Regions from separate parts of the Streptomyces sp. NPDC048416 genome, predicted to be linked through region 2. Evidence: riboswitches for the same ligand, from Rfam matches in the RefSeq annotation. Region 2 holds a riboswitch; each other region holds the start of a gene.

Region 1 (9,415 bases), on a different contig from region 2:
GGGAACTGCGCGAGCAACCAGCAACGGCCCGCGCCCGGCAACCGCGAGCAACCAGCAACGGCCCGCACCCGGCAACCGCGAGCAACCAGCAACGGCCCGCGCCCGAAAGACGGCGCAGCCGAAGGCGGCATCGAGGGGCCCGGGGTCCAACGGGCCCAGGCTCACCCGAAAGCGGCCCAGCACAGCGCAGCGCCTAGCATGGACGCCGTGTTCGACGCAGAAGAGACACCCCGCCCCCCGGGCAGCGACACCGAGATCGAATCCCTCGCCGAATTCGACACGGTCACCGCCAAGCGCAGCGACCTCGCCGGGTTCCGCGTACAGTCCGTCGACCTGACGGCCCGTACGCCCGCGCTGCTCGACACCGACACCGCCGGCGCCGTCTTCCTCGGCTGCGCGATGGATCCGGACGCGGCGGCCAAGGTCAGGGCCGACGGCGCCCTGGTCTTCCCGCCGGTGCCGCACCTGCCGTTCGACCCGTACCGCGGCGCGCTCTACTCCCCCGCCGAACTCTTCGCGTCGCTCGACGAGGGCTACGAACGCACCCCGGACGCGTTGTCGTACGCGTGGTTCCAGCGGACCAGCACCGACGGCGACATCTTCTCCTCGATGCTGCGCTCCATCCACGACGACGCGGTCTCCGACGCCCTGGACGAACTGCTCGTCGGGGCGCGGGTGGTGGGCGTGATGGGCGGCCACGCGATGGCCCGCGGCACGACCGAGTACCAGGGCGCCGCCGTGCTCGGGCGGACCCTGGCCCGTGCCGGTTTCACGGTCGCGACCGGCGGCGGACCCGGTGCGATGGAGGCCGCGAACCTGGGTGCGTACGCGGCTCCCTTCGACGACGCGATGCTGGGCTCCGCGCTCGAACTCCTCGCCAAGGAGCCCTCGTTCAGGCCGTCCGTGTCGCAGTGGGCGCGCGCGGCCTTCGAGGTCCGTACGAGGTGGCCGCGCGGCGGAACCTCGGTGGGCATCCCCACCTGGTTCTACGGCCACGAGCCCCCGAACGCCTTCGCGAACGCCATCGCCAAGTACTTCGCCAACGCCACCCGCGAGGACGGCCTGCTGGCCCGCTCCAACGCGGGCGTCGTCTTCCTGCCCGGCGCGGCCGGCACCGTACAGGAGATCTTCGACAACGCGACGCCGAACTACTACGAGTCGCGGGGCACCCCGACGCCGATGGTGCTGGTCGACCGCGCGCACTGGACGGAGCGGCTGCCGACCTGGCCGCTGCTTCAGGCGCTGGCGCGGGACCGCCCGATGGCGGCCCGGATCGCGCTGGTGGACTCGGTGTCCGAGGCGCCCGACGCGCTGGCCCGCATGTCGAGCGAGGTCTGAGGTCGCCGAGCGGGGCGGGCCGAAAAGTACCGGGCACCAGGCAACTCCCAAAGGGCGGTAAACGTCTGGTAAAGCGAAGTGGGGTGAACCGGTTGCCCCCGCCATGAACGGAGTCCCCGTGCTGCTCGGTCTGCTGACCGCCATCGCCGCCTCGGTCTGTTACGGCACGGGCTCGGTCCTGCAAGCCGTCGGGTCCCGCAAGTCCGCCCGCCGCGACGCGGCCGCGAGCGACCGTACCCAGCACGGTGGTCCCAGCCTCTCCTCCACCGCGAAGGCGGCGACGACCTGGGAATTCATCGTCGGCACGGTCCTCGACTTCGTCGGGTTCGGGCTCGGCGCGCTGGCCGCCCGGCTGCTCCCCCTCTTCCTCTCCCAGACGGTGATCAGCGCGAACCTGGTCATCACGGCGGTGCTCAGCGTCAAGCTCCTCGGCATCCGGCTGAGCCGCGCGGAGTGGACGTCCATCGGCGTGGTCTGCTCGGCCCTGGTCCTGCTCGCCTCGGCGGCGGGCCACGAGGGCAGCGGGCACACGGAGTTGGCCACGCACGGGTGGCTCCTGGCGGTCGCGCTGCTCCTGATGGCCGGCGGCACGGTGGCCGTACGTCTCCTGGGCGCCCGCGCCGCGATCCTCGCCGGGCTCCTGTCGGGCCTGGGCTTCGGCGCGCTCGGCGTGGGGGTCCGCATCCTGAACGGCATCGACCCGTTCGATCCCGGCGCGCTGCTCGGCGACCCCGCCCTGTACGCGATCCTCGTGGCCGGGGCCGGCGGCATGTACCTGCACACGGTGGCCCTGCAGATCGGCTCGGTGAACGGTGCGACGGCGGCGCTCGTGGTGGGCGAGACGGTGCTGCCGGGTGCGATCGGTGTGCTGTGGCTGGGCGACGCGTCTCGGGCGGGCCTGGCGTGGATGGCGGTCCTGGGTTTCGTCCTCGCGGTGGCCGGGGCGGTGGCGGTGGCGTGGTTCGGCTCCCCCGAGGCCCCGGAGGCCCGCCCCGCGGACCTGGCCCGGGTGGGCTGACGGGCTGGGCGGCGCCCCGGGCCCTGGGGGGTTTTCCCACCCACCCACCCGCCCGTACAGCTCATTGCATGCGCTGACCCCTGGGACTCCGCCCCAGACCCCACGCGGGGGCTCCGCCCCCTGCACCCCCGTTTCGCGCCTAAAGGGCGCTCGTCCTCAAACGCCGGACAGGCTGAAGATGCCCGAGCAACCCAGCACGGCCACTGCACCAGTGCCGATAGGGGCGCGGGGAACTGCGCGAACACCGTCCACGACCCGCGGACGACCACGGGTATAGGGGCGCGGGGAACTGCGCGAGAAGCGACCACGGCCTGCGGACGAAAGGGGGATTTCAGGGGCGCGAGGAACTGCGCGAAAAGCCCCCACGGTCCGCAGCGAACAACGGATTTCAGGGGCGCGGGGAACTGCGCAAAAGCGACCACGGCCCGCACCCGAAAGCCGGCCCTCAAGGGGCGCGGGGAACTGCGCGAAAAGCGACCACGACCCGCAGGGGACGACGGGTTCATGGGCGCGAGGAACTGCGCGGCAAGCAGCCGCAAACGGCCGCGGTCGCGCTCGTCCCGCCCCCGGAGGGTTTAGGGAAGGGGCGGGGTGGGGGAATCCCCCAGCACCACCACCTCGCCCGCCGCGAAGGCGACCCCCACCCCCGCCCCCACCTCCGGCGCGGACGCGACTTCGCACTCCGCCTCCAGCGCCGGCCCGCCCCCGGGCCGAAGTCGTACGGCCACGTGACTGCCGCGGAACGTCCGCGCCGTCACCTCGCACGCCAACCCCTCCCGCTCCCCGACGAGCCGCACGCCCGCAGGGCGAATCAGGAGCCGTACCTGACCCTGCGGGGAGCCCGCCGGGACCGGCACCTTGCCCCACGGCGTGTCGGCCGCCTCCCCGGCCACCGTCGCAGGGACCACGTTCTCGAAGCCGAGGAAGCGGGCCACGAACTCCGATGCAGGGTGCTGCCAGACCTCCAGCGGCGTGCCGGTCTGCGCGATGCGCCCGTCCCGCATCACCACGACCCGGTCGGCCAGGGCGAACGCCTCGCCCTGGTCGTGGGTGACGGCCAGCACAGTCGTACCCAACTGGCCGAACAGCGCCCGGAGTTCGACCACGAGGCGTTCGCGCAGGGTGCGGTCGAGCTGGCCCAGCGGCTCGTCCAGCATCAGCAGCCGGGGCGAGGGCGCGAGCGCGCGGGCGAGTGCGACACGCTGCTGTTCGCCGCCGGACAGCGCGGCGACGGCCCGCCTTCCGGCGCCGGGCAGCCCGACCAGGTCAAGCAACTCCGCGACCCTGCGCGCCTGTTCACCCCGCGAAGCTCTGCGCATGCGCAGCCCGAACGCCACGTTGCCGGCGACGTCGCGCTGCGGGAAGAGCTGGTGGTCCTGGAACATCAGGCCGAGCCCACGCTTGTGCACGGGCACCCCCGCCTGGTCGGCGCCGTCCAGCAACACCCGCCCGTCGTCCGGGGGTTGGAGGCCGGCCACGACCCGCAGCAGGGTGGACTTGCCGCTGCCGCTCGGCCCGAGCACGCACACCGTCTCGTGGTCGGCGACCTCCAGGTCGACCGCGTCGAGCGCGGCGCGCCCGGCGAACCGTACGGTCACACCGTCGAGTCTCAGCATCAGAACTCCCCGCTCCGGTCGGTCCTGATCCGTTCGAGGACGAGCAGCGACACCGCGCACACCACCATCAAAATCGTGCTGAGGGCCATGGCCTGGCCGTAGTTGAGGTCGCCCGCCCGGCCGAGCAGCCGGGCCACCGCGACGGGCAGCGTCGGGTGGTCGGGCCGGGCGATGAAGACGGTCGCCCCGAACTCGCCGAGCGAGACCGCGAAGGCGAAGCCCGCCGCGACGAGCAGCGCCCGGCGCACCAGCGGCAGATCCACCTCGCGCCAGGCCCGCAGCGGGGAGGCCCCGAGTACGGCCGCCGCCTCGCGCAGGCGTCCGTCCACCGCGCGCAGCACCGGCAGCATGATCCGTACGACGAAGGGCGTACCGACCAGTGCCTGGGCGAGCGGCACCAGGATCCAGGAGGTCCTGAGGTCCAGCGGCGGCTTGTCGAGGGTGATCAGGAAGCCGAAGCCGACGGTCACGGCGGAGACGCCGAGCGGCAGCATCAGGAGGGCGTCGAAGCCCCGCATGAGGCGGCCGCTGCCCCGTCGGGCCAGGGCCGCCGCCGCGAGTCCGCCGACCGCCAGCGCGATCGCGGTGGCGGCGAGCGCGTACTGGAGCGAGTTCCAGATCGCCTCGATGGGCGGCACCAGGAAGCTGCCGTTGTCGCCGGCGTCCTGGAGGGCCCGGTAGTAGCCGAGGCCGTAGCCACCGGGGGTGTCGAGGGAGCGCTCGACGAGGACGCCGACGGGCAGCAGGATCAGCAGGGCCACGACGGCGAGGACCGAGGCGAGCAGCGTGCGCTGCGCGGCGCCGCGCGGGCGGCGGGACGTCTGGGCCGGGTCCACGAGGGTGAGGGCGCTCTCGCGGCGGCGCGTCGCCCAGGCGTGCACGGCGAGGATCGCGCCGACCGCGGCGAACTGCACGATCGTCAGGACGGCCGCGGTCGGCAGGTCGAGGAGTTCGGCGGTCTCGCGGTAGATCTCCACTTCGAGGGTGGAGAAGGTGGGGCCGCCGAGGATCTGGACGACGCCGAAGGAGGTGAAGGTGAAGAGGAACACCATGAGCGCGGCCGCGGCGACGGCGGGGCCGAGCGCGGGCAGGGTGACCCTGCGCCAGGCCCCGAGGCGGGAGGCCCCGAGGACACGGGCGGCCTCTTCCTGACGGGGGTCGAGCTGCGACCACAGGCCGCCGACGGTGCGTACGACGACGGCGTAGTTGAAGAAGACGTGCGCGAGCAGGATCGCCCACACCGTGGTGTCGAGGCGTACGCCCCACAGCTGGTCGAGGAGGCCGCCGCGGCCCAGCAGCGCCAGGAACGCGGTGCCCACGACGACCGTCGGCAGCACGAACGGGACGGTGACCACGGCGCGGAGGAGCTGTTTGCCGGGGAAGTCGAGGCGGGCGAAGACATAGGCGCCGGGCAGCGCGATCACCAGGGTGAGCGCGGTGGAGGCGAGCGCCTGCCAGGTGGTGAACCACAGGACGTGAGCGATGTCCGGGTCGGTCAGCACCTCGCCGATCCGCCCGAAGTGCCAGGCGCCCTGCGCCGTGAGCCCGCGGCCGACGATGGCGGCCACGGGCCAGGCGAAGAACAGGGCGAAGAACGCGAGCGGCGCGGCCATGAGCCCGAACCGCACCGCGTTGCCCCGCACGGCGCTCCGCCGCGCCGGCTTCCGGGGCGGCTTGCCCGGCGGGCGGCCTACTTCAGGACGAGCGAGGACCACGTCTTGACCCACTGGTCACGGTTCTTGGCGATCGTGTCGGGGGCGACGGTCGCCGAGTCGGTGATCTTCGCACCGAACCTGGTGAATTCGGCGGGCACCGCCGCGTCCTTGGCGACCGGGTCCACGAACATCTGGAGCGGCATGTCCTCCTGGAACTTCTTCGAGATCAGGAAGTCCAGGAGCGCCTTGCCGCCTGCCTCGTTCTTTGCGCCCTTGAGCAGGCCCGCGAACTCTGTCTGGCGGAAGCAGGTGCCGGTGGCGACGCCGGTGGGGGCCTCGGTGGGCTTGGGGTCGGCGTAGATCACTTCGGCGGGCGGGCTGGAGGCGTAGGAGACGACGAGCGGCCGGTCGCCCTTGGCCTTCTTGCCGCCGGCCGAGCCGGAGAAGTCCGTGTTGTAGGCCTGCTCCCAGCCGTCGACGACCTTGACGCCGTTGGCCTTCAGCTTCTTCCAGTAGTCCTGCCAGCCGCCGTCGCCGTACTTGGCGACGGTGCCGAGCATGAAGCCGAGACCGGGCGAGGACGTCGCGACGTTCTCGGTCTCCAGGAGGTTCTTGTACTCGGGCTTGATCAGGTCGTCGAAGGACTGCGGGGGGCTGAGCTTCTTGTCCGCGAAGTACTTCTTGTCGTAATTGACGCAGATGTCGCCGGTGTCGATGGGGGTGACCCGGTGCTTGTCCTTGTCGAGCTGGTCCTCGACCGGCACCCGGTCCAGGCCCTTGGCGACGTACGGGGTGAAGATGCCGTTGTCCAGGGCGCGCGAGAGAAGGGTGTTGTCGACGCCGAAGAAGACGTCGCCGCGCGGGGAGCCCTTGGTGAGGATTTCCTGGTTGAGGGCGGCTCCGGCGTCGCCGCTCTTGAGGACCTTGACGGTGTAGCCGGTCTGGGCGGTGAATGCCTTGAGCACCGGGTCGGACGCGGCGAACGAGTCGTGGCTGACGAGCGTCACGGTCTTGCCGCCGGAGCCGCCGGTCGAGCCGGACGCCTTCTTGCCGTCCGAGCTGCCGCAGGCCGCGAGCGTGGCGACGCCGAGGGCGGCGGCGAGCGCACCGGCCGCGAGCCTCTTGGTACTGCGCATTTCTTCATTCCTCCTGGAGATGACCAGGAAGAGACGCGGCCCTGCCCGCACGACGTCCAGTCGTGCGGGCAGGGCGCAACAGCTTGAGTAATCGCCGAACTTCCTACCCCGCATGACCGGGGCAAGGTTCAGAGGGTCTGCGGTCCGTGTCCCATGAATGGGTACCGCACTCTCAGCGCTGTGGCGCTCCCCTGTCGGAATATGCAGATGTTTCCGGCCAGGTTACACGGGGCCCCCGGCCCGGCCCGGGCCGTTCTGCCCCTCGGACTACCGCTCCGTGGCGGCCAGCTGCCCGCAGGCTCCGTCGATCTCCTGGCCCCGGGTGTCGCGGACGGTCACGGGCACGCCATGGGCCGCGATGGCCTCGACGAACGCCTTCTCGTCCTCGGGCCGCGACGCCGTCCACTTGGAGCCGGGCGTCGGGTTCAGCGGGATCAGGTTGACGTGCACCCGCTTGCCCTTGAGGAGGCGGCCGAGCAGGTCACCGCGCCACGCCTGGTCGTTGATGTCGCGGATCAGGGCGTACTCGATGGAGATGCGGCGCCCGGACTTCTCGGCGTACTCCCATGCGGCGTCGAGCACTTCGCGCACCTTCCACCGGGTGTTGACCGGCACGAGGGTGTCGCGCAGTTCGTCGTCGGGGGCGTGCAGGCTGACCGCGAGACGGCACTTGAAGCCCTCGTCTGCGAAGCGGTGCATGGCGGGGACCAGGCCGACGGTGGAGACGGTGATGCCGCGCTGGGACAGGCCGAGGCCGTCGGGCTCGGGGTCGGTGAGGCGGCGGATGGAGCCGACGACCCGCTTGTAGTTGGCGAGCGGTTCGCCCATGCCCATGAAGACGATGTTGGAGAGACGGGCCGGGCCGCCGGGGACCTCGCCGTCGCGCAGGGCGCGCATGCCGTCGACGATCTGGTGCACGATCTCGGCGGTCGAGAGGTTGCGGTCCAGGCCCGCCTGGCCGGTGGCGCAGAACGGGCAGTTCATGCCGCAGCCGGCCTGCGAGGAGATGCACATCGTCACCCGGTCCGGGTAACGCATCAGGACGGACTCGACGAGCGTGCCGTCGTGCAGCTTCCACAGCGTCTTGCGGGTGGTGTCGTCGTCGCAGGAGATGTGCCGCACGACCGACATCAGGTCGGGCAGCAGCTCCTCCTGGAGCCGGCCGCGCGCGGCGAGCGGGATGTCGGTCCACTCGGCGGGGTTGTGGGCGTAGCGCGCGAAGTAGTGCTGCGAGAGCTGCTTGGCGCGGAACGGCTTCTCACCGATCGCGGCGACGGCTTCCTTGCGCTCGGCGGGCGACAGGTCGGCGAGGTGCCGCGGCGGCTGCTTCGCTCCGCGCGGCGCGGTGAAGGTCAGTTCTCCCGGAACGGGGCGTGCCATGAGCGGTAACTCCTCAGTACGACGAGGCCGGCGATCCCCGCTGGGCGCGGAGCAGGCGACGATACGGTGCCGAAGCCAGGAGACCTCACAGGATCACCCCGCGGACGCGAGGCCGAAAAGGGCGCGTCGCTCGCGAGCGACGCGCCCTTCAAGGGTAACCGGATGCCGCTCAGCCCGTGCCGACGAAGACCGCGAGCAGCAGCCACACCACCGGAGCGGTCGGCAGCAGCGAGTCCAGACGGTCCATGATGCCGCCATGGCCCGGCAGCAGGGTGCCCATGTCCTTGATGCCCAGGTCCCGCTTGATCATCGACTCGCCGAGGTCGCCGAGCGTGGCGCTCGCGGCCACCGCGACGCCGAGGAGCAGGCCCTGCCACCAGGTGCCGTCGTCGATCAGGAACTGCATGCACAGCGCGCCCGCCACCATCGCGAAGGACACCGCGCCGAACAGGCCCTCGCGGGTCTTTCCGGGGCTGATGCGCGGCGCCAGCTTGTGCTTGCCGAAGCGCCAGCCGATCGCGTACGCACCCGTGTCACTGACCACGGTCAGGAGCAGGAAGGTCAGCACCCGCCAGGGACCGTCGTCCGCGGCGAGCAGCATGGCGACGAACGTGGCGAGGAACGGCACGTAGAACGCCGCGAAGACGCCCGCGGTGACGTCCCGCAGATAGTTCTCGGGCGGCTCGGTCATCCGCCACACGAGCACCGCGAGCGCGGTGAGCGCCATCGCCACCCATGCGCCCTCGGCGCCGCTGACGTATCCGGCGACGACCATCGCCGCGCCGCCCACGGCGAGCGGCACGAGCGGCGCCTTGATCTGCTTGCGCTCTTCGAGGCGGCTGGTCAGCTCCCACAGGCCGACGACGACGGCGACCGCGACGACCCCGACGAAGACGGCCTTCACGACGAACAGGGAGGCGATGACGACCGCGCCCAGGGCGACACCGACCCCTATCGCGGACCGCAGATCGCGGCCCGCCCGCTTCTTCTCCGGCTGGGCGGGCACGGGCGGCGGAGGCGGAGTGCTTGCCATGGGCTCCTGCGGCGTCTCGTCGCGGAAGAGAGGACCGCCCGGCAGAGCGGTCCCCCGGTCACGTTCGTCGCGGTCTTCGGCGTCGTCGCCCGCGTCGGGCACGACGGGCATCGGCTGCGTCCGCGACACGGGCGGGGCGTCATACGGATCGTATGCAGGCCCCGCCGGGAACGCCCCCTGGGAAGGCCCCTCGGGGGTTCCCCAGTACGCGGGTCTCGGCGGAGCCCCCCAGGAAGAGT
Region 2 (9,415 bases):
CTCGTCGACGTACGGCGGCGCCGTTGGGCGGTTCGAGCGGGACGGGTTCACATTCGACACCGGCCCCGCTCTGCTGCGGCTGCCCGCCGTCTACCGCGACCTGTTCGTGAAGACCGGCAAGGAGCCGCTGGAGAGCCGCGTGGAGCTCGCCCCGGTCGACCCGGCGTCGCGTCACCTCTTCGCCGACGGCAGCGAGGTCTCGCTGCCCAACGCCTCGCGCGCGGGCGTGATGTCGGCGTTGGACGGCGCTGTGGGCGAGGGCGCCGGCGAGCGCTGGGGAGCGTTCCTGATCCGGGCCCGCGAGGCCTGGGACCGCACGCGCCGGCCCCTCCTCGAAGAGCCCCTGTGGCCCAACTGGCAGGTGCTGGCCCGCGAACCCTACCCAGCCGTCGAGCGGCGCCGTCTGCTGCGCTCGCCCCGTCGGGCCACCACGCTCGGCGAGGTCGCCGCGCAGGAGCTCGGCGGCGGCAGGCTCGGCGCGCTCCTGGCGAGCTACGCCCTGGAGTACGGCCTCGACCCGGCCACGGCCCCGGCCGCCGCGGCCGTGCTGCCGTACATGGAGCAGACCTTCGGCAGTTGGTACGTGCGCGGCGGCATGCGGGAGCTGGCGAGGGCGCTGTACGAGCGGTGCCTGGCCAGGAAAGTCGCGTTCGTCTTCGACGCCGAGGTCACGCTGGTCGGCGAGAAGGACGGCCGGGCCGCCGGTGTCGAGCTGGCCGACGGCACGGTCGTCGAAGCGGACCAGGTGGTGTGCGGCGCGGATCCGCGCGGGCTCCAACTGATGCCGCCCGGGCGCGAGTTGTGGGCTCCGGACACGATCGGACCCAAAGCCGCGGCGCTGCCGAGCCGGTTCACGGTGCTGCTCGCCCTGCGCGGCGCGCGGCCGTCGGACGCCGTGCACCGCACCGTGGTGCACTCCCCCGACGCCGCCGCCGAGGCCCGCGCCGGCTTCGTCGGCCCGCACACCGGGCCGCCGACCGTCACGGTCCTGCGGCCCGACGACCCGGCGGTGCGGCCCGACGACGACCACGAGGCGGTGACCCTGACGGCGACCGTCGCCCCGCACGGCCCGGTCGACTGGACGGACGCGGCGCTGGTGGGGCGGTACGCGGACGAGTTGATCGGGGCCGCCGCACGGGCCGTGCCCGAGCTGCGCGAGCGCCTGCTGTGGCACGAGGTCCGCACCCCTGTGCAGGTCGCCGAGGCCACCGGCGCGCAGGGCGGCTCGGTGCCTGCGCCCTCGCTGGCCGGCGCCGGCGCCGCGTTCCTGCACCCCGCCAACACCACCGGGCTGGCGGGGCTTCACCTGGCGGGCGGCTGGTCCCACCCGGGCGGCGGCCTCGCGCACGCCGGGATGTCCGGCGCGCTGGTGGCCGGCCTGATCGTCGAGGGGGAGGACTTCCGGGGCTCGCAGTGAGGGCCGCATGGACGCACCGGTGGCGGCCCGCCTCGAAAACCCCGCGGCGCGGACTTGCGGGCCCGCGGTGAGCGCCCGGCGCGGACTCATCGGAGCGGGCCGCGAGCACCCCGTGCGGACTTCCCGGACCGTGGCAAGGGGGACGGCGCGCGGTCAGTAGCGATAGGGCTGCTGCTGCTCCGGGTGGTAGGGCAGGTCGGGCTGGTTCGGGTCGTACGGCTGGTGGGGCGGCTGTTGGCCCTGCTGCTGGACCTGCTGCTGCTCATAGGGGGCGTACGCCTGCTCCCCGTCGCGCTGGTGCGGCACCCAGACGCCGCCGGGCGGGGTGTCCGTGCCGTACTGCGCGGCGAGCGGGTCGGCGTAGGGCTGCTGGCCGCCGAAGCTGTCGTAGCCCTGGTAAGTGCCGTACGCCTGACCGCCGTTGCCGATGTACGGGTCGGAGTAGGCGGCGTACTGCTGCTGCCCGGCGCCGCTCTCGTCGTACTGCGGGGCGTAGGGATCGGCGTACGGGTCGGCGTAGGGCTGCTGCGGGTCGTACGCGCCGTAGGCGGGCTGCGCCTGCGTCTGCGTCGCCTGCACCTCGGCCTGCTGGGCGGGGCTGTAGATGCCGTACTGGCCGGTCTCGTCGGGCATGGGCTGCGGTTCGTAGACCGAATCGCCCTGCGGGGTCTGGCCGTTGGCGTCCGGGGAGGCGTCGGCTTCGGCTCCGCTCTCGTACTGGAGGTCGGTGACCTCAAGGGCCGGCTGCGCCACGGCGGCACTCTTGCGGGCGGCCCTGCGGCGGCGGCTCGCGCCCGGCCTTCCGCCCAGCGCCCAGCCGGTGGAGAAGCCCTTGCGGAAGGACAGGGTGACGTACACCTGGCCGACGGCGAAGGTGATCACGCCAAGGACGATCACGAGGACCGACGAGAGCAGAACACCGAGGACCACGCCCAGGAACCCCGTGAAGGCCAGCAGTCGCCAGCGCAGTCGCGCCTTGTACTGCAGCAGCACCTCCCCCAGCAGCCACAGTGCGACGATCGCGAACGCGATGTAGAGGACCGTCCAGCCCATGTACGCCCCTCTTCTCCTGTCCCGGGTGCGGCTGTCCCCCGACCCGGGTACCGGTTTCCGGCTACGCCTGCTGGTGCAGACCGAGATTCTCGTAGATTTCGAGCGTCGCCGTGGAGTTGTTGAGGGTAATGAAGTGCAACCCGGGAACGCCATCGGCGAGCAGCCGTGAGCAGAACTCAGTGGCGAACTCGATGCCAATGGAGCGTACAGCGGCCGGATCGTCCTTGACCGCCAGCATCCGGTCCCTGAGGTCGGCGGGGAAGACCGCGGTGCTGAGCTGGGGCAACCGCTCCAGCTGCTTCACGCTGGTCACGGGCATGACCTCGGGGATGATCGGGGTGTCGCAGCCGGCCGCCGCGACCCGGTCGCGCAGCCGCGCGTAGTTCTCGGGCTCGAAGAACATCTGCGTGATGGCGTAGTCGGCGCCCGCGCGGCACTTGTCCACGAAGTTCCGGATGTCGGCATTCCAGTCGGTGGAGCGGGGATGCATCTCGGGGAAGGCGGCGACGCCGACGCAGAAGTCGCCGGACTCCCGGATGAGCGAGACCAGTTCGGCCGCGTAGGTCACGCCCTGGGGGTGCTTGACCCACTCGCCCATCGGGTCGCCCTTCGGGTCGCCGCGCACCGCGAGGATGTTGCGGATGCCGGCGTCGGCGTACTGGCCCACCGTGTGGCGCAGCTCCGCGATGGAGTGCCCGACGGCGGTGAGGTGGGCGACCGGGGTGAGGGTGGTGTCCTCGGTGATCTGCTGGGTGGCCTCGACGGTTCCGGTACGGGTGGTGCCGCCCGCCCCGTACGTCACGGAGACGAAGTCGGGGGCTACCGCCTCGACCCGGCGCAGCGCGTTCCAGAGGTTCCGCTCACCCTTCTCGGTCTTGGGCGCGTAGAACTCGAAGGAGTACGTGGTCTCGCCGGTCGCGAGCATGTCGCGCACGGTGCGCGCGCGATCAGTCCGGGTGGAAGCTGTGCCATGGGCCATATGGGCAGGTTAGCCAGGGGTGGTCGGTCCCCCAACAGAACGGGGGCAAATTGTCCACATTGTCGGACTTCTGTCCATCCCTCGGACATGATCGGTCCACCCGGCGCGGGTGGCCCCCGGGCTAGGGGGTGTCTGGTGGATCAGGGTCGGTCAGGGTGCGGCGCCTGGTGCGGTGCATCGCAAGGCGCCGGAACGTCGTGATAGCGGAGCTATCGGGGCGTTTCGGCAACGCCGCGAGGTGCCGTGCCAGGCGCCGCACCCCCGGCCATGATCCACCAGACACCCCCTAGACCTGCCGCTCCCTGACCCGCTTGGCCAGGTCGGCGGCGGCCGCGGCCGGGTCGGCGGCCTCGGTGATCGCCCGTACGACCACGACGCGGTCCGCTCCCGCGTCCAGGACCTCGTCCAGGTTGCCCGCGTCGATGCCGCCGATCGCGAACCAGGGCCGGGCGGTGGCGAGCGAGGCGGTGTGGCGCACCAGGCCGAGGCCCGGCGCCTGGCGGCCCGGCTTGGTGGGGGTGGGCCAGCAGGGGCCGGTGCAGAAGTAGTCCACGCCCGGTTCGGCGGCGGCCGCGGCGGCCTCGGCCTCCGCGTGCGTGGAGCGGCCGATCAGCACGTCGTCGCCCAGGATGGCCCGGGCGGCGGGCACCGGTAGGTCGCCCTGGCCCAGGTGCAGCACGTCGGCGCCGATCGCGTGCGCGACGTCGGCCCGGTCGTTCACCGAGAGCAGCTTGCCGTGACGGCGGCACGCGTCGGCGAAGACGGCCAGGTGGTCGAGCTCTTCGGCGGCCTCCATGCCCTTGTCCCGCAGCTGCACGATGTCCACGCCGGACGACAGGACGGCGTCCAGGAACTCGGGCAGGTCGCCCTGACGCCTGCGTGCGTCGGTGCACAGGTAGAGCCGGGCGTCGGCAAGCTGCTCACGGGCCGTGGGCATGGAAGGTCCCCCGTTGTGTTCGTCTTCGGCCGGGCCGCGCGGTGTACGGGCCGGCTGGACCGGACCGTACACCGCGGGTTGTCGGCGCTGGTGGGTGGGCTCGCTCGGCTCAGAGGGCGAGCGCCTGGGCGCGGCGCTTCACCTCCGTGCCGCGGTTCTCACTGAGGGCCTGCGCGGGGGTGCCGGGCAGGCTCGGGTCGGGAGTGAACAGCCACTCCAGCATCTCCTCGTCGGAGAAACCGTCGTCCCTCAGGAGCGTCAGGGTGCCGGTGAGGCCCTTGACCACCTTGTCGGTGTCGATGAAGGCGGCCGGCACCTGCAGGGCCCTGTTCTCACCTCGGCGTACGGCGATGAGCTGGCCCTCCTTGACCAGCTGCCGTACGCGCGTCACCTCCACGTCCAGCATCTCCGCGATGTCGGGGAGGTGGAGCCAGGCGGGGACGAGAGCATCAATCTTTGCGTCAATCTCGGTCACGGGACAAGCGTGCCACCTCCGACTGACACTCGGTACCGGGGTGGTCCCTCGGGGGCTGCGCCCCGGCCCCCTTCGGGCTGCCCCGGCGGGGGCGGCTGCCGGGGTTGCCGGCCGTTCTGAGCCGGTCGCGGGTTCCCCGCGGCCCTGTGAGGCAAGGGGCGAAGCCCCGGACCGGCTTACGGCTGCGGACCGTGCGTGGCTGGTCGCGCAGTTCCCCGCGCCCCTGTAGGGCAACCGGCGCCAACCCGTCGCGCCCACCGCCGCGCAACGACACAGCCCCGCGCCCCTGTAGGGCAACCGGCGCCCATCGGCCGCGCCCACCGCCACGCGACGACACAGCCCCCTGCCCCTTGGCTGCTCGGTGCCGACCGGCATGGGCATCTTCAGCCTGTCCGGCGATTGAGGACGAGCGCCGTTCAGGCGCGGCGGGGTCTGGGGCGAAGCCCCGGACCGCCTTGCGGCTGCGGACCGTGCGTGGCCGGTCGCGCAGTTCCCCGCGCCCCTGTAGGGCGACCTGCGCCCATCGGTCGTGCCCACCGCGGCGCGGCGACACAGCCCCGCGCCCCTTGGCTGCTCGATGCCGACCGGCATGGGCATCTTCAGCCTGTCCGGCGATTGAGGACGAGCGCCGTTCAGGCGCGGCGGGGTCTGGGGCGAAGCCCCAGGGCCGGCTTACGGCTGCGGACCGTGCGTGGCTGGTCGCGCAGTTCCCCGCGCCCCTGTGGGGCACCCAGCACCGCACCCGTCGCGCCAACCCGCCGCGCGGCCACCGCGCTAACGCAGCGTCGCCGACTTCAGCGGTACGGACGGGTCCGCCAGCTGGGCCGGGGACATCGGTGTCGCGGATTCGATCAGTTTGCGGCCCTGGGCCAGGTCTCTGGGGCGGCCCACCGCCAGGACCGCGACCAGCGCGCCGTCCCTGAGCCAGCAGACCGACCACGGGGTCGACGACGGGTCGCCGCGCCGGACCAGTTCGTCGGTGTCGCGGTGGTGGCCCGCGTACTGGACGAAGCGGCCGAACTGCTCGGACCAGAAGTACGGCACCGGGTCGTAGTCGGCGGGGGCCTCGCCCACGATGTCGGCGGCCACCGTGCGCGGGCCCTGGAGCGCGTTGTCCCAGTGGTGGACCAGCAGGCGTTCGCCGAACCGGGCCGAGGGGAACGAGGCGCAGTCGCCCACCGCGTACACGTCGGGCAGCGAGGTGCGCAGGCGGGCGTCCGCCGTGATCGCTCCCTCGGGGCCGAGCGCGATGTCCGAACCGGCCAGCCACCCCGTCGCGGGGCGGGCGCCGATGCCGATGACCACCGCGTCGGCGGGCAGGGCCCGGCCGTCGGCGAGCCGTACCTCGCCCGGCACGACCGCCTCCACCCGGGCGCCGGTGACGAGTTCGGCGCCCGATTCGGCGTACCAGGCGGCCATCGGGGCGGCGACCTCCGTCGGGAGCACCCCGGCGAGCGGATGGTCGGCCGCTTCCACGACGGTGACCTCACAGCCCGCGTCGCGGGCGGCGGTGGCGAACTCCGCGCCGATCCAGCCCGCGCCCACCACCACGATCCGGTGCCGCTGGTCGAGGACCGGGCGAAGGCGCCGCGCGTCGTCGAGGGTGCGCAGCAGGTGGACGCCGGGCACTCCCCCGCTGCCGGGCAGGGTGAGGGGTTCGGCGCCGGTCGCGATGACGAGGGTGTCGTAGCCGACCTCGCCCGCCTCGGTCACCACGCGGTGCTCGGCCGGGCGCACCCCGGTGACCTCAAGGCCCAGGCGCAGGTCGACGCCGAGCGCTTCGAAGTCGACCTCGAAGGCCGAGCCCTCGGCCTTGCCGAGCAGGACCGCCTTGGACAGCGGGGGCCGGTCGTAGGGCTGGTGGGGTTCGGCGCCGATGAGGGTGATGGCGCCGGGGAAGCCCTGTTCACGCAGGGCCACCGCGGTCTGCACGCCGGCCATGCCCGCGCCCACGACGACCACGTGCCGCGCTTCGGATTGCGTCTGGTGCGTCTGCTGTTCGCTCACGCGATCACCATAAGCAGCTGACCATTCGTCAGGTAAGGGGCCGTGTCGGCGCGCGCAGACCCCGGGGCCCATCCCGACCCCCTCGACGCGCGCACCACCCGGGCCCACCTCGGCCCCCTGGGCGCGCCCACCCCCAGGCCCCGCCCCCCTCGACGCGCGCACCCCCGCAGCGTCGGCATACGCGCCCTTGGCCGCCCGGACGCTCCCTTACTGCGGGCCGACGGCTCGGGCTATGGTGGCAGGCGTAAAGCACTCGCGGGAGCCCGGACGCACCGGGCTGAGAGGGAGGCTGGGCGGCCTCCGACCGTACGAACCTGATCCGGGTCATGCCGGCGAAGGGAGGGGCTGGACGCCCATGCGTTCTTCACACGACAGGCCCGGGAACGGGTCCGACGTCCTGGTGGTCGGGGGCGGTGTCATCGGGCTCGTCACCGCCTGGCGGGCCGCCCAGCGCGGCCTCGACGTCGTGCTCGTCGACCCCGAGCCGGGCGGCGGCGCCGCCCAGGTCGCGGCCGGGATGCTCGCCGCCGTCACCGAACTCCACTACGGCGAGCAGAGACTGCTCGCCCTGAACGTCGAATCCGCCCGCCGCTACCCGGCCTTCGTCGCCGAGCTGAGCGAGACCACCGGGCTGGACACGGGGTACCGCGCATGCGGCACCCTGGCCGTGGCCCTGGACTCCGACGACCGCGCCCACCTGCGCGACCTGCACGCGCTCCAGGTCCGCTGCGGTCTGGAGTCCGAGTGGCTTTCCGGGCGCGACTGCCGCCGCCTCGAGCCCATGCTCGCGCCGGGTGTGCGCGGCGGCCTGCGGGTCGACGGCGACCACCAGATCGACCCGCGCCGCCTGGCCGCGGCGCTGGTCGCCGCCTGCGCGGAGGCCGGCGTGCGCTTCGCGTACGGCTGGGCCGAGCGGCTCGTGGTCGTACGGGAACGGGCGGCCGGGGTCGTCCTGGCGGACGGCACCGAGCTTGCAGCCGACCAGGTCGTGCTCGCCGCCGGCAGCCTCAGCGGCCGCCTGAAGGGCGTACCGGAAGAAGTCCTTCCGCCCGTACGTCCCGTGAAGGGCCAGGTCCTGCGCCTGACCGTGCCGCCCGCGTACGCGCCGTTCCTGTCCAGGACGGTGCGGGCGGTGGTGCGGGGCAGCGACGTCTATCTCGTACCGCGTGAGAACGGCGAACTCGTGCTCGGCGCCACCAGCGAAGAGCTCGGCTGGGACACCACGGTCACCGCGGGCGGGGTCTACCAACTGCTGCGCGACGCCCACGAGTTGGTGCCGGGCATCACCGAGCTCCCGCTCACCGAGACCCGGGCGGGCCTGCGCCCCGCCTCCCCCGACAACGCGCCGCTGCTCGGCCCGACGGCGCTGCCCGGGCTGCTGCTCGCCACCGGGCACTACCGCAACGGGGTGCTGCTCACCGCCGTGACCGGCGATGTCATGGCGCACGTCCTCGCCACCGGTGAACTGCCCGACGAGGCACGCCCGTTCACCCCCCGCCGCTTCGCCCACGCACCCTGGGAGCTGACGACCGCATGACCGTCTCCGTCAACGGCGAGCCCCGAGCGCTTGCCTTGGGCACCACCCTCGACGCCCTCGTCGCCGCCCTCACCCCGTCCCGCTCCGGTGTCGCCGCCGCCGTCAACGAGGCGGTCGTGCCGCGCAGCGCCTGGCCGACGACCACGCTCGGCGACGGTGACCGCGTCGAGGTCCTTACCGCCGTGCAGGGGGGCTGAACCATGGCCGACGACGTGCTGACCATCGCCGACACCACCTTCGGCTCCCGGCTCATCATGGGCACCGGCGGGGCGCCGAGCCTCGCCACCCTGGAACGCGCGCTCGCGGTGTCCGGCACCGAGCTGACCACGGTCGCCATGCGCCGTCTCGATCCGACCGTGCAGGGCTCGGTCCTGTCCGTCCTCGAACGGCTCGGCATCAGCGTCCTGCCCAACACGGCGGGCTGCTTCACCGCGGGCGAGGCCGTGCTCACCGCGCGCCTGGCCCGGGAGGCGCTGGGCACGCACTGGGTGAAACTGGAGGTCGTGGCCGACGAGCGCACCCTGCTGCCCGACCCGATCGAACTGCTCGACGCCGCCGAGACGCTGGTCGACGACGGGTTCACGGTGCTGCCGTACACCAACGACGACCCGGTCCTCGCGCGCAAGCTGGAGGACGTCGGCTGCGCGGCGATCATGCCGCTCGGCTCCCCCATCGGCTCGGGGCTCGGCATCCGCAACCCGCACAACTTCGAGCTGATCGTGGACCGGGCGGGCGTCCCGGTGATCCTCGACGCGGGTGCGGGCACGGCCTCCGACGTGGCGCTCGCGATGGAGCTCGGCTGTTCCGCGGTGATGCTCGCCTCCGCGGTGACCCGGGCCCAGGAGCCGGTCCTGATGGCGGAGGCGATGCGGCACGCGGTGGAGGCGGGCCGGCTGGCCCACCGCGCGGGCCGCATCCCGCGCCGCCACTTCGCCGAGGCGTCCTCGGCGATGGAGGGGCGGGCCGCGCTCGACCCCGAGCGCCCGGCGTTCCAGGCCGTTCCGTCCGGG
Region 3 (9,415 bases), on a different contig from region 2:
CAGGACTGCCGCTCCCCACCGCGTACCACCTCCTGCGGACGCTGACCCATGAGGGTTACCTGCGGCGCGAGAGCGGGGTCTTCGTCCTGGGCGCGGCTGCCGAGCGTTTGGCGAACGGCGGGGCCCTGCAGAATCGTCGCAGCAAGATCACCGATTCACTGGTGCGCTGGCGGGACTCCATCGGAGTGCCCGTCTATTTCGCCGTCTACCGCGAAGGCGAGATCGAGATCGCCGGGGTCGCCGACACCCCGGCCGCGCCCGCCGTCGAGGAGTGGGCCGATTTCCGTGAGACCGGGCACGCCCACGCGATCGGCCAGTGCCTGCTCAGCCAGCTGGACAGCGACGCCCGTGAGGACTACCTGGACCGGCACCCCGTGAAGGCGATCACGCCGTACACGGTGCGGGACCGGCGGGCGCTGTCGGAGCGGCTGGCGACTACACAGCGTATGCGTCCGGTGATCGAACGGCAGGAGTACGCCTTGGGCACGGTCTGCGCGGCGATCCCCCTGACGGCCGGTTCCTGCGCCGCGACCATGGCCATCTCCCTCCCCCTCCACCAGCAAGAACGTCTGCTGCCCGCGATCGAGCAACTGCGCGGCGAAGTGGGTGGTCTGCTCAGTTCCCTGATGTTCTCTATCAGTATCTGAAATCTCACTCCTTGTGATCTGTTGGCGCTTACAGCACGATGGCGTCACGAAGGTCCCGAGGGATCGTTCCTGGCCGGTTTCAGCTAGAGCGGGGTACGTGAAGATGCGTGAGTCGGTTCAGGCAGAAGTGATGATGAGCTTCCTCGTCTCCGAGGAACTTTCCTTCCGGATCCCCGTGGAGCTGGCGTACGAAGCGACGGACCCGTATGCCGTGCGCATGACCTTCCACCTCCCCGGCGACGCGCCCGTCACCTGGGCCTTCGGGCGTGAACTGCTCCTCGACGGCATCAACGGACCGACCGGGGACGGTGATGTGCGGATCGAGCCGAGCGACCCTGACGAGCTCTCCGACGTCCACATCCGGCTCCAAGTGGGCGCCGACCAGGCCCTCTTCCGGGCCGGAGCCGCGCCCCTCGTGGCCTTCCTCGACCGTACTGACAAGCTCGTACCGCTGGGGCAGGAGTGGACGCTCGGAGAGTTCGACGAGCATCTGGAGGACGCGCTCGGACGCATCCTGGCGGAGGAGAACGCCGGCTGAGCAATTCGCCGCCCCCGCCCGTACGTTCCCGCTCCGGCTATTTCCTGCGGCGGTGGCCGCCACCGCCGCGTGCCGCCCGGAGCCGCGGCCCCGTACGGACGACGGGGACCGGCCGGTCGGCGGAGACCACCAGGGCGGCCAGCGCGGTGGTCAACGGCACGGAGGCGACAAGTCCGATCGAGCCGACAAGCGTGCGGACGATCTCCTCGGCCACGAGCTCGCTGTTGGCCACCGTGCCCACACTGCTCTGCGCGATCGAGAACAGCAGCAACAGCGGCAGCGCGGCGCCCGCATAGGCGAGCACCAGCGTGTTGACCACCGACGCGATGTGGTCGCGGCCGATCCGGATGCCCGCCCGGTACAGACCGCGCGGGCCCATCGTCGGGTTCGCCTCGTGCAGCTCCCAGACCGCCGACGTCTGTGTGACCGTCACGTCGTCGAGCACGCCGAGCGAGCCGATGATGACGCCCGCGAGCAGCAGGCCGGACATGTCGATGCGGGGGTAGAGGCCGTGGATGAGGCCGGTGTTGTCGTCGGTGTTGCCGGTGAGTGCGGCCCAGCCGATGAAGAGCGAGCCGAGCAGCCCGATCAGCATGAGTGAGACAAGGGTGCCGAGGACGGCGACGGAGGTGCGCGCGGACAGGCCGTGGCACATGTAGAGCGCGATCAGCATGATGGCGCTCGCCCCGACCACCGCCACAAGCAGCGGATTGGAGCCCTGCAACACCGCCGGAAGGATGAACAGGGTCAGGACGGCGAACGAGACGACGAGGGCGACCAGTGCCATCACTCCGCGCAGCCGGCCGACGATCACGACCGCGAGTGCGAAGATCCCCGCCAGCAGCGCCATCGGGAAGCGGCGGTTCACATCGGTCACCGAATATTGTAGGTCATGGGGGGCGTCGGGGGCGTACGAGACGATCACGCCCTGGCCCGCGTGCAGTTGGCGGGGCGAGTCGGGCTGGACGATCTCGGTGAACGTGCGGCCCTTCTCCTTGCCCGATGTGACCTCGACGGTGGCCTTGCCGCACGGTTTGCTCGGGGTGTTGCGTGCCTGCTGGCTCTCGGCCGTGGACGTGTCACCGTTCGACGGAGCCTGACCGGCGTTGACCGACTTGCAATCCACCTTGTCCACGGTGATGACCTTGGCCTGCTGGGTCTGGCGGTCGAAGCCGACCCCGGTGCGCTGATGCGGCGGGGCGCCGCCGGGCCAGAGCACCACGAGGCCCACAAGTACCGCCGTGGAGAAGGGAATCAGCACCGCGGCGATGACTTTGCGGAGGTGTTTCGACACGGGGGCGGCGGGCCCATGGCTGTGCGAGTGGCCGTGCCCGTGGCCGGGTCCGCCCGTGGGGTGCGGGGGGTGCGGTTCTGGTGAGGTCACCGCCCGATCATCGCAAGAACGGAGGGGGCCCTCTGTTCAGCGCGCCAGTGAGGACGCTAGCGTGGTGACACCTTTGCACACGCGGGAGCTCGGAGCACCGGGCTGAGAGGGCGCTGAAAACCGTACGAACCGTACGGACGAGGCTGCGCCGACCGCCGAACCTGTTACCGGGTAATGCCGGCGTAGGGAGTAGGTCTCATGACCGTTCAGGACGCACGCACGCCTGCCTCCAGCACTGAGGAGAGCGGGAAGTCCATCGGCTGGCACAAGGGGTACATCGAGGGTTCGCGCCCCGACCTCAAGGTGCCGGTCCGGCAGGTGCACCTCACCAACGGCAAGGCCGTGACGCTGTACGACACGTCGGGGCCGTACACCGACCCGGGCGTCGAAACGGACGTCCGCCGCGGCCTCGCCCCGCTCCGGGAGAACTGGATCATCGGGCGCGGCGACACCGAGGAGTACGCCGGGCGCCCGGTGCGCCCCGAGGACGACGGCATCAAGCACACCTCGCCGCGCGGGGGCCTGAAGAACCTCGACGCGGTCTTCCCCGGCCGTCCGCGCCAGCCGCGCCGGGGCCGTGGCGGCCAGGCCGTCAGCCAGCTCGCGTATGCGCGGCGCGGCGAGATCACCCCGGAGATGGAGTACGTCGCGATCCGCGAGAACGTCTCCCCCGAGGTCGTCCGCGAGGAGATCGCGGCGGGCCGCGCGGTGCTGCCCGCCAACATCAACCACCCCGAGATCGAGCCGATGATCATCGGCAAGCGTTTCCTGGTGAAGGTCAACGCCAACATCGGGAACTCCGCGGTCACCTCCTCCATTGAGGAGGAGGTCGACAAGATGACCTGGGCCACCCAGTGGGGCGCGGACACGGTCATGGACCTCTCCACCGGCCGCAACATCCACACGACCCGCGAGTGGGTGCTCCGCAACTCCCCCGTGCCCATCGGCACGGTGCCGCTGTACCAGGCCCTGGAGAAGGTCGACGGGCGTGCCGAGGACCTGACCTGGGAGATCTACAAGGACACGGTCATCGAGCAGGCCGAGCAGGGCGTGGACTACATGACGGTCCACGCCGGTGTCCTGCTGCGCTATGTGCCGCTGACCGCCCGCCGCAAGACCGGCATCGTCTCGCGCGGCGGTTCGATCATGGCGGCCTGGTGCCTGGCGCACCACAGGGAGTCGTTCCTGTACGAGAACTTCGAGGAGCTCTGCGACATCCTCGCGTCGTACGACGTCACGTACTCGCTGGGCGACGGCCTGCGGCCCGGCTCCATCGCGGACGCCAACGACGAGGCGCAGTTCGCGGAACTGCGCACGCTCGGGGAACTCAACACGATCGCCAAGCGTCACAACGTACAGACGATGATCGAGGGCCCGGGACACGTCCCGATGCACAAGATCAAGGAGAACATCGACCTCCAGCAGGAGATCTGCGACGAGGCCCCGTTCTACACCCTGGGGCCGCTGACCACCGATGTGGCGCCCGCCTACGACCACATCACCTCCGGCATCGGTGCGGCGATGATCGCCTGGTGGGGTACCGCGATGCTCTGCTACGTCACGCCCAAGGAGCACCTTGGCCTGCCCAACCGTGACGACGTCAAGACCGGCGTCATCACGTACAAGATCGCCGCGCACGCGGCGGACCTGGCCAAGGGGCACCCGGGCGCGCAGGAGTGGGACGACGCGCTCTCGGACGCCCGGTTCGAGTTCCGCTGGGAGGACCAGTTCAACCTGGCCCTCGACCCGGTCACGGCCCGGGAGTTCCACGACGAGACGCTGCCCGCGGAGCCGGCCAAGACCGCGCACTTCTGCTCGATGTGCGGTCCGAAGTTCTGCTCGATGAAGATCAGTCGAAGCATCACGGAGCAGTTCGGCGGCGATGACCCGCTGACCAGCGACGATGAGGCGCGAGCGGGGATGCTTGCCAAGTCGGAGGAGTTCGCCGCGCAGGGAAATCGGCTGTACCTGCCTATTGCGGACTGATCCTCTGAGGGCTGACCCTCTGAAGGGCTGACCTTCTGAGATGGCCTCGGAGTGATTCGAGGCCGTCTCAGCAGCCATGCCGGGTCCAGTCGGGACGGCTCCCCACATGGGGCCCGGCCCCCGCTCAGCCCTTCCGCTCACCCAGGACGCAGAACTCGTTGCCCTCCGGGTCGAGGAGGGTCACCCAGTGCTGCCCGTCCTGCACGGCGTCGACGCGCTGGGCGCCGAGGGAGAGCAGCCGGGCAACCTCGGCCTCCTGGTCGTCAGGGCGGAAGTCGGGGTGGAGCCGGTTCTTCGACGTCTTGCCGTCGGGGACAGGCACGAAGAGCAGGCCCGGCATCCGGTCCGGCTCAGGCCGGATCTCGATGATCTCCTCGGATTCGTCGACCACAACCCAGCCGAGAGCTTCCGCCCACCAGCGCCCGAGAGCGACGGGGTCGGCGGAGTCGACGATGATCTGTTCCCATTCCAGTGCCATGGGCCTGAGCATAGGCAGACCGGCGGCCCACCCCGGAAAGCCGCCAATCTTCCCAATCCACCAAGTCCTCCGTGGTCGCGTCAGGAACCAACCTGGTGGGACATCACAGTTGGTCCCTTCTCGGGCTGAGCCGGGCCCACCGTCCCGACGGGCTCCGGTCCGGGAGCAGGTGTTGTTCCCGCTCTGGCGGCCACCCCGACAAGTCAGCCGCGACGCCCGCCGTTCAGTCCCGATCGCCCTGCGAAAACGGTGTGGCCCCGAGCGGAAAAAGGCTCGGGGCCACAGCGAAGGGTGAGGGAGGGGAGTCGAGCTCTTCGGCGAAAGCTCGACTCCGGTGAATGGCCGGGCGGGCTACGCCTTCGCCGTGTCCGCCGCGGGGCGCTTTCTGCCCGGGGCGATGGTCTTGAGAATGCGCGCGAGCGGCTTCTCGACGGCCTCGTGCAGAAGGGCTGCCAGGACGAGGGAAACGCAGAACACCGTGATCACGGCGGGCGCGGTCCCGATGTTGTGGTGCTTCCTCAGGATGTGGTCGGCAGCGAAGATGACGAGTTCGTGGACCAGGTAGAAGCAGAAGGAGACCTGTCCCAGATAGACCACGATCCGGCCCCGCATCCACGACGAGGTCCCGCGCACATCGGCCCGTGCGGCAGCCGGGATCAGCAGGAGGTACGGAATGAGGGTGCACGCCCCGAAGTGGAACGCGTCCGGGACGATGCGGGTCAGCCACAGCAGGGCGACCGTGCACAGGGCCCCGCTCACGAGCAGCCCGGGGCCGCGCCAGCTGCCCCGCTTGACCAGGAGGGCAAGCACGATGCCGGCGACGAATTCGGGCAGCCGCGCCGGCGGCAGGATGTAGGAGAGGTAGCTGTCACGCCAACCGGCGTGGTCGGCCATCCACATGGCCGCCGCGGGCATCAGCAGGGCGAGCGCCGTCATGGCCGCGAGCACCCGGTACAGGCCGCGGTCGCTCATGCGCAGCAACCCCGGCAGCAGGAAGGGGAAGGTGAAGTAGAAGAAGAACTCGCAGCTCAGGGACCAGGACACCCCGTTGAAGCCGAACCAGAAATCGGGCTGGTTGGGGATCCACGACTGCGTCAGCGTCAGGTTCGTCAGCGCCACGCGCCCGCTCAGCTGCTGGCCTTCCCGCACCAGGAGGAGCACGGCGGCCAGGAAGGTCACCAGATGGGCGGGGTAGATCCGGGCGAACCGGTTCCAGTAGAACGTCCGCCGGCGCACGGACCTCGTCCCTTGCGACCAGGCCAGGACGAAGCCCGAGAGGATGAAGAAGAACGACACCGCGGACGGGGCCCCGAGGGTGAGCCATCGAAGCGCATTCACCTGCCGGGCATGGCCCCAGAAATCCGCCTCATAGGCGAAATGCATCAGGAAGATGGCCAGGGCCGCCACCCACCGCAGTCCGGTCAGCGACTTCAAATGCGAAGGCATGCCGACGGGAGCCGATGCGGGCTGCGTCCCTGAACGTGACACGGGTATGCCGGTCTGGTCTGACAGTACGGTCACGCAATTTCTCTTCTCGTCACGAGAGCGGACCGTGCTCCGCCCCGAGTCCAATACCTGATGCGGGGATCACCGCTGCGTAGGGCCTGTTCACAGGCTCCCGCGCGGTGCTGCTGACCCGGCGCCGACGATGCCTGTCAGCGGTGCTTCGGCCCAGCTGTTGTCTTGTTGTGGTCGACGATTCTTGACACACCGTCGTCGGCAACCCCCATGCGTCAGCAGAGGAATGCAGTAAAAAGCCGCCCTGTGCGTCGACCCCGCTGCGGGAGAACCGAGAATTGCGTAGTCGTACCGGGCGCGACAGTCGAGAAACTTTTCGTCCCCATTGTCAACGGCCTTGTCGTCGACCGTTCCATCCGTTCCCCCTATCCACCGTGTGGGGTGGATACGTCGCTGCCCCCCTTGGCACCGACCACTGCGGCACGGGAGCTTACCATCGGACCGTCGTATCAGGGACGGGCGGCCGGGTTCACCCGGCCCGGCCGAATGCCGCGAATACCGCGGAACAGCGGGGCCGGGCGCGACGACGAACGACCTGCGAAGCAGTCGACGCCCCGGCCCGGTCAGTCCGGCTGGTGCTCGGGGCCGCCGAAGTCGGGGCTGGTGAAGTCCGGACTGGTGAAGCTGGGATGGCTGGTGGGGGAGCTGCCTTCATCGGGGCTGCCGAAGCCCGGGCGGTCGTAGCCGAGGGAAGGGATGCGGCCCGTCGGGCGCCGGGGTGCCGGAGCGCCGGGGTCGACACTCGGGTCGGCGAGCGCGTCGCGCAGGAACGGGTAGATCCCGCGTTCCAGCAGGGCGTGGCGCCAGGCTTCGCGGGCGCGGGAGAGTTCCTGGGTGCGTTCGTCGGGTGCGTCCGCCTCGCTCGCCTCGTCGACCGCCACCACCTGCGTCGCTCCGTTGCGTACCGCGGTGATCAGAAGTCCGACGGCGGCTGCGAGGATCGCGGCCGCCGTCAGCGCGCCGAAGAACCAGCCGGCCGTCAGCATGGTGTCGGCGAAGGCGGGCACCGGGTTGAGCATCTTCAGGATGTAGCCGACCAGCAGGAAAATCGCGGCGGCGGTCCCCGCGAGCACCGGGGCCAGCACGGTGACGACCGCGCCGACGCCCGCGCCCGAGGGCTCGAACGCGGTGCCGTCGGGCGGCAGGAGGGCGGCGTCGGGCACGGCGCCCGGTGCCCGCAGGTCTTCGCGTGCCGTGACGTAGTTCTCGTACTCCGGGCCCGCCCGCTCCGTGATGAAGGAGCCGGCGGCGAGCACCATGGTGCGCAGCTGCACGGCGTTGAGGCGCTCGCCGATGCCGGACAGCTCGGGCCGTTCATGCGCGGTGCGCAGCGCCTCGTCGAGGATCCGCTCGAACTCCTGGCGGTCCTCGGGAAGCAGGTGCGGAGCGCTGTTCATGTGCATCCCCCGATGCTCCGTAGGGCCGGGAAGCCCGCCTGGTGAACGGGCAGTTGGGCGGAAACGGAGGAGAGCCTGCTACGGATGACCCGATGGTAGAGCCGCTACGGCACAGGGTGACAGGGTGTTTCCGGAAATGGCATACCCGGCGCTTTGCGGAACGCCTGCCCTGTCACCCCTCAGTCATGCAGCGGGAGTTGCTGGACCAGCAGTTTTCCGGCCATGGTCACGCCGCCGTCCATGGCGATGGCGAGACCGTCGGCGTACAGGTGCGGGCCCTCGACCACCGGGCGCGAGTCCTCCTCGCCGTCCTCGGTGCCGACCTCGCCGAGCAGGTACGGGATCGGGCTGTGGCCGTGCACCACGCGCTGTCCGCCGTACGCCGAGAGCAGTTCGCGTGCGGCCTCGGGGCCGGAGCCGTCGCGGAACGCGAACCGCTTGGTGAGCTTGCGGAACAGGTCCCAGCATTCGTCGGCGTCGTTGCGGTTGAGAATGGCGTGGACGGTGTCGTTGACCGCCTCGATGGAGTCGCCGTAATCCAGGTAGGCGGTCGTGTCGGAGTGCATGAGCAGGTGGCCGTCCTCCTGCTCGATCGCGTCGAGTCGCGACATCCACTGCAGGTGGACGTCCTGGAGCCGGTCCATGTCGGCCTTCTGGCCGCCGTTGAGCAGCCAGGCCGCCTGGAAAGTGGCGGTTCCCGCGCCGGAGTTGACCGGGGTGTCGGCGAACCGCTTGGCGCCGATGAGCAGCAGCTCGTGGTTGCCCATGAGGGCCTTGCAGTAGCCGCCGGCGGCCGCGGCCTCGGCGGAGAGCCGCATGACCAGGTCGATGACGCCGATGCCGTCGGGGCCGCGGTCGGTGAAGTCGCCGAGGAACCACAGGCGCGCGGTGCCCGCGGCCCAGTTGCCGGATTCGTCGATGAGCCCCTGGGCGCGCAGGGCGGCCAGGAGTTCGTCGAGGTAGCCGTGGACGTCGCCGACGACGTACAGCGGGCCGGGGCCCTCCGGTGCCTGCGCGGGGGCGGGCTCGACCACGGGCACCTGGACGGTGTCGCCCCGGTTGATGATCGGGAGGTCGCGAGCGGTCGGTGTGTATCCCTCGGGCGGCTCGTCATCCGGATAGGGGATTGCGCCGGGCGCCGGAGAGGGCGGAATGGGCGCGGGTGCTCCCGGGCGCGTGGCCACCGGCTCTTGGCGGAGCTCCAGGACGGCCGGCTCTTGACCGGGATCCGGAACCGCCGGCTCTTGACCGGGATCCGGAACCGCCGGCTCCTGACCGGGATTCAGGACCGTCGGCTCTTGACGGGGGTCCAGGACCACCGCTTCGTGGCGGAGTTCCGCGACCACCGGCGCGTGCCGGAATTCCGGAACCACCGGCTCCTGACGGAGCTCCTGGGTCACCGGCGCGTGGAGAGGTTCCTGGGCCGCCGGCTCGTAACGGAGTCCCGGGGCAGCCGGCTCCGGCTGG

Evidence for each region. Region 2 has a riboswitch for thiamine pyrophosphate ahead of thiO (glycine oxidase ThiO). Riboswitches for the same ligand answer to the same signal wherever they lie in the genome.
Region 1: it holds a riboswitch for thiamine pyrophosphate, as region 2 does, so the genes downstream of both, ACGFW5_RS07060 (thiamine ABC transporter substrate binding subunit) here and thiO (glycine oxidase ThiO) in region 2, are expected to answer to the same signal.
Region 3: it holds a riboswitch for thiamine pyrophosphate, as region 2 does, so the genes downstream of both, thiC (phosphomethylpyrimidine synthase ThiC) here and thiO (glycine oxidase ThiO) in region 2, are expected to answer to the same signal.

The regions. Positions count from the first base shown of each region.
Region 1 covers NZ_JBICXU010000004.1:100,027-109,441, forward strand. Annotated here, with positions in the region: gene ACGFW5_RS07040 (LOG family protein) at 208-1,338, shown strand; gene ACGFW5_RS07045 (hypothetical protein) at 1,457-2,356, shown strand; gene ACGFW5_RS07050 (ABC transporter ATP-binding protein) at 2,932-3,972, opposite strand; gene ACGFW5_RS07055 (ABC transporter permease) at 3,972-5,585, opposite strand; gene ACGFW5_RS07060 (thiamine ABC transporter substrate binding subunit) at 5,663-6,763, opposite strand; TPP riboswitch at 6,846-6,966, opposite strand; gene rlmN (23S rRNA (adenine(2503)-C(2))-methyltransferase RlmN) at 7,031-8,143, opposite strand; gene ACGFW5_RS07070 (phosphatidate cytidylyltransferase) at 8,313-9,415, opposite strand, start outside.
Region 2 covers NZ_JBICXU010000013.1:850-10,264, forward strand. Annotated here, with positions in the region: gene ACGFW5_RS18395 (phytoene desaturase family protein) at 1-1,417, shown strand, start outside; gene ACGFW5_RS18400 (hypothetical protein) at 1,571-2,470, opposite strand; gene metF (methylenetetrahydrofolate reductase [NAD(P)H]) at 2,532-3,449, opposite strand; gene thiE (thiamine phosphate synthase) at 3,736-4,386, opposite strand; gene ACGFW5_RS18415 (Rv2175c family DNA-binding protein) at 4,496-4,861, opposite strand; gene ACGFW5_RS18420 (NAD(P)/FAD-dependent oxidoreductase) at 5,636-6,868, opposite strand; TPP riboswitch at 7,114-7,226, shown strand; gene thiO (glycine oxidase ThiO) at 7,224-8,405, shown strand; gene thiS (sulfur carrier protein ThiS) at 8,402-8,602, shown strand; gene ACGFW5_RS18435 (thiazole synthase) at 8,606-9,415, shown strand, end outside.
Region 3 covers NZ_JBICXU010000006.1:91,471-100,885, forward strand. Annotated here, with positions in the region: gene ACGFW5_RS10425 (IclR family transcriptional regulator) at 1-647, shown strand, start outside; gene ACGFW5_RS10430 (SsgA family sporulation/cell division regulator) at 751-1,185, shown strand; gene ACGFW5_RS10435 (YibE/F family protein) at 1,223-2,569, opposite strand; TPP riboswitch at 2,641-2,775, shown strand; gene thiC (phosphomethylpyrimidine synthase ThiC) at 2,768-4,555, shown strand; gene ACGFW5_RS10445 (VOC family protein) at 4,680-5,033, opposite strand; gene ACGFW5_RS10450 (acyltransferase family protein) at 5,385-6,479, opposite strand; gene ACGFW5_RS10455 (hypothetical protein) at 7,115-7,954, opposite strand; gene ACGFW5_RS10460 (metallophosphoesterase) at 8,128-9,415, opposite strand, start outside.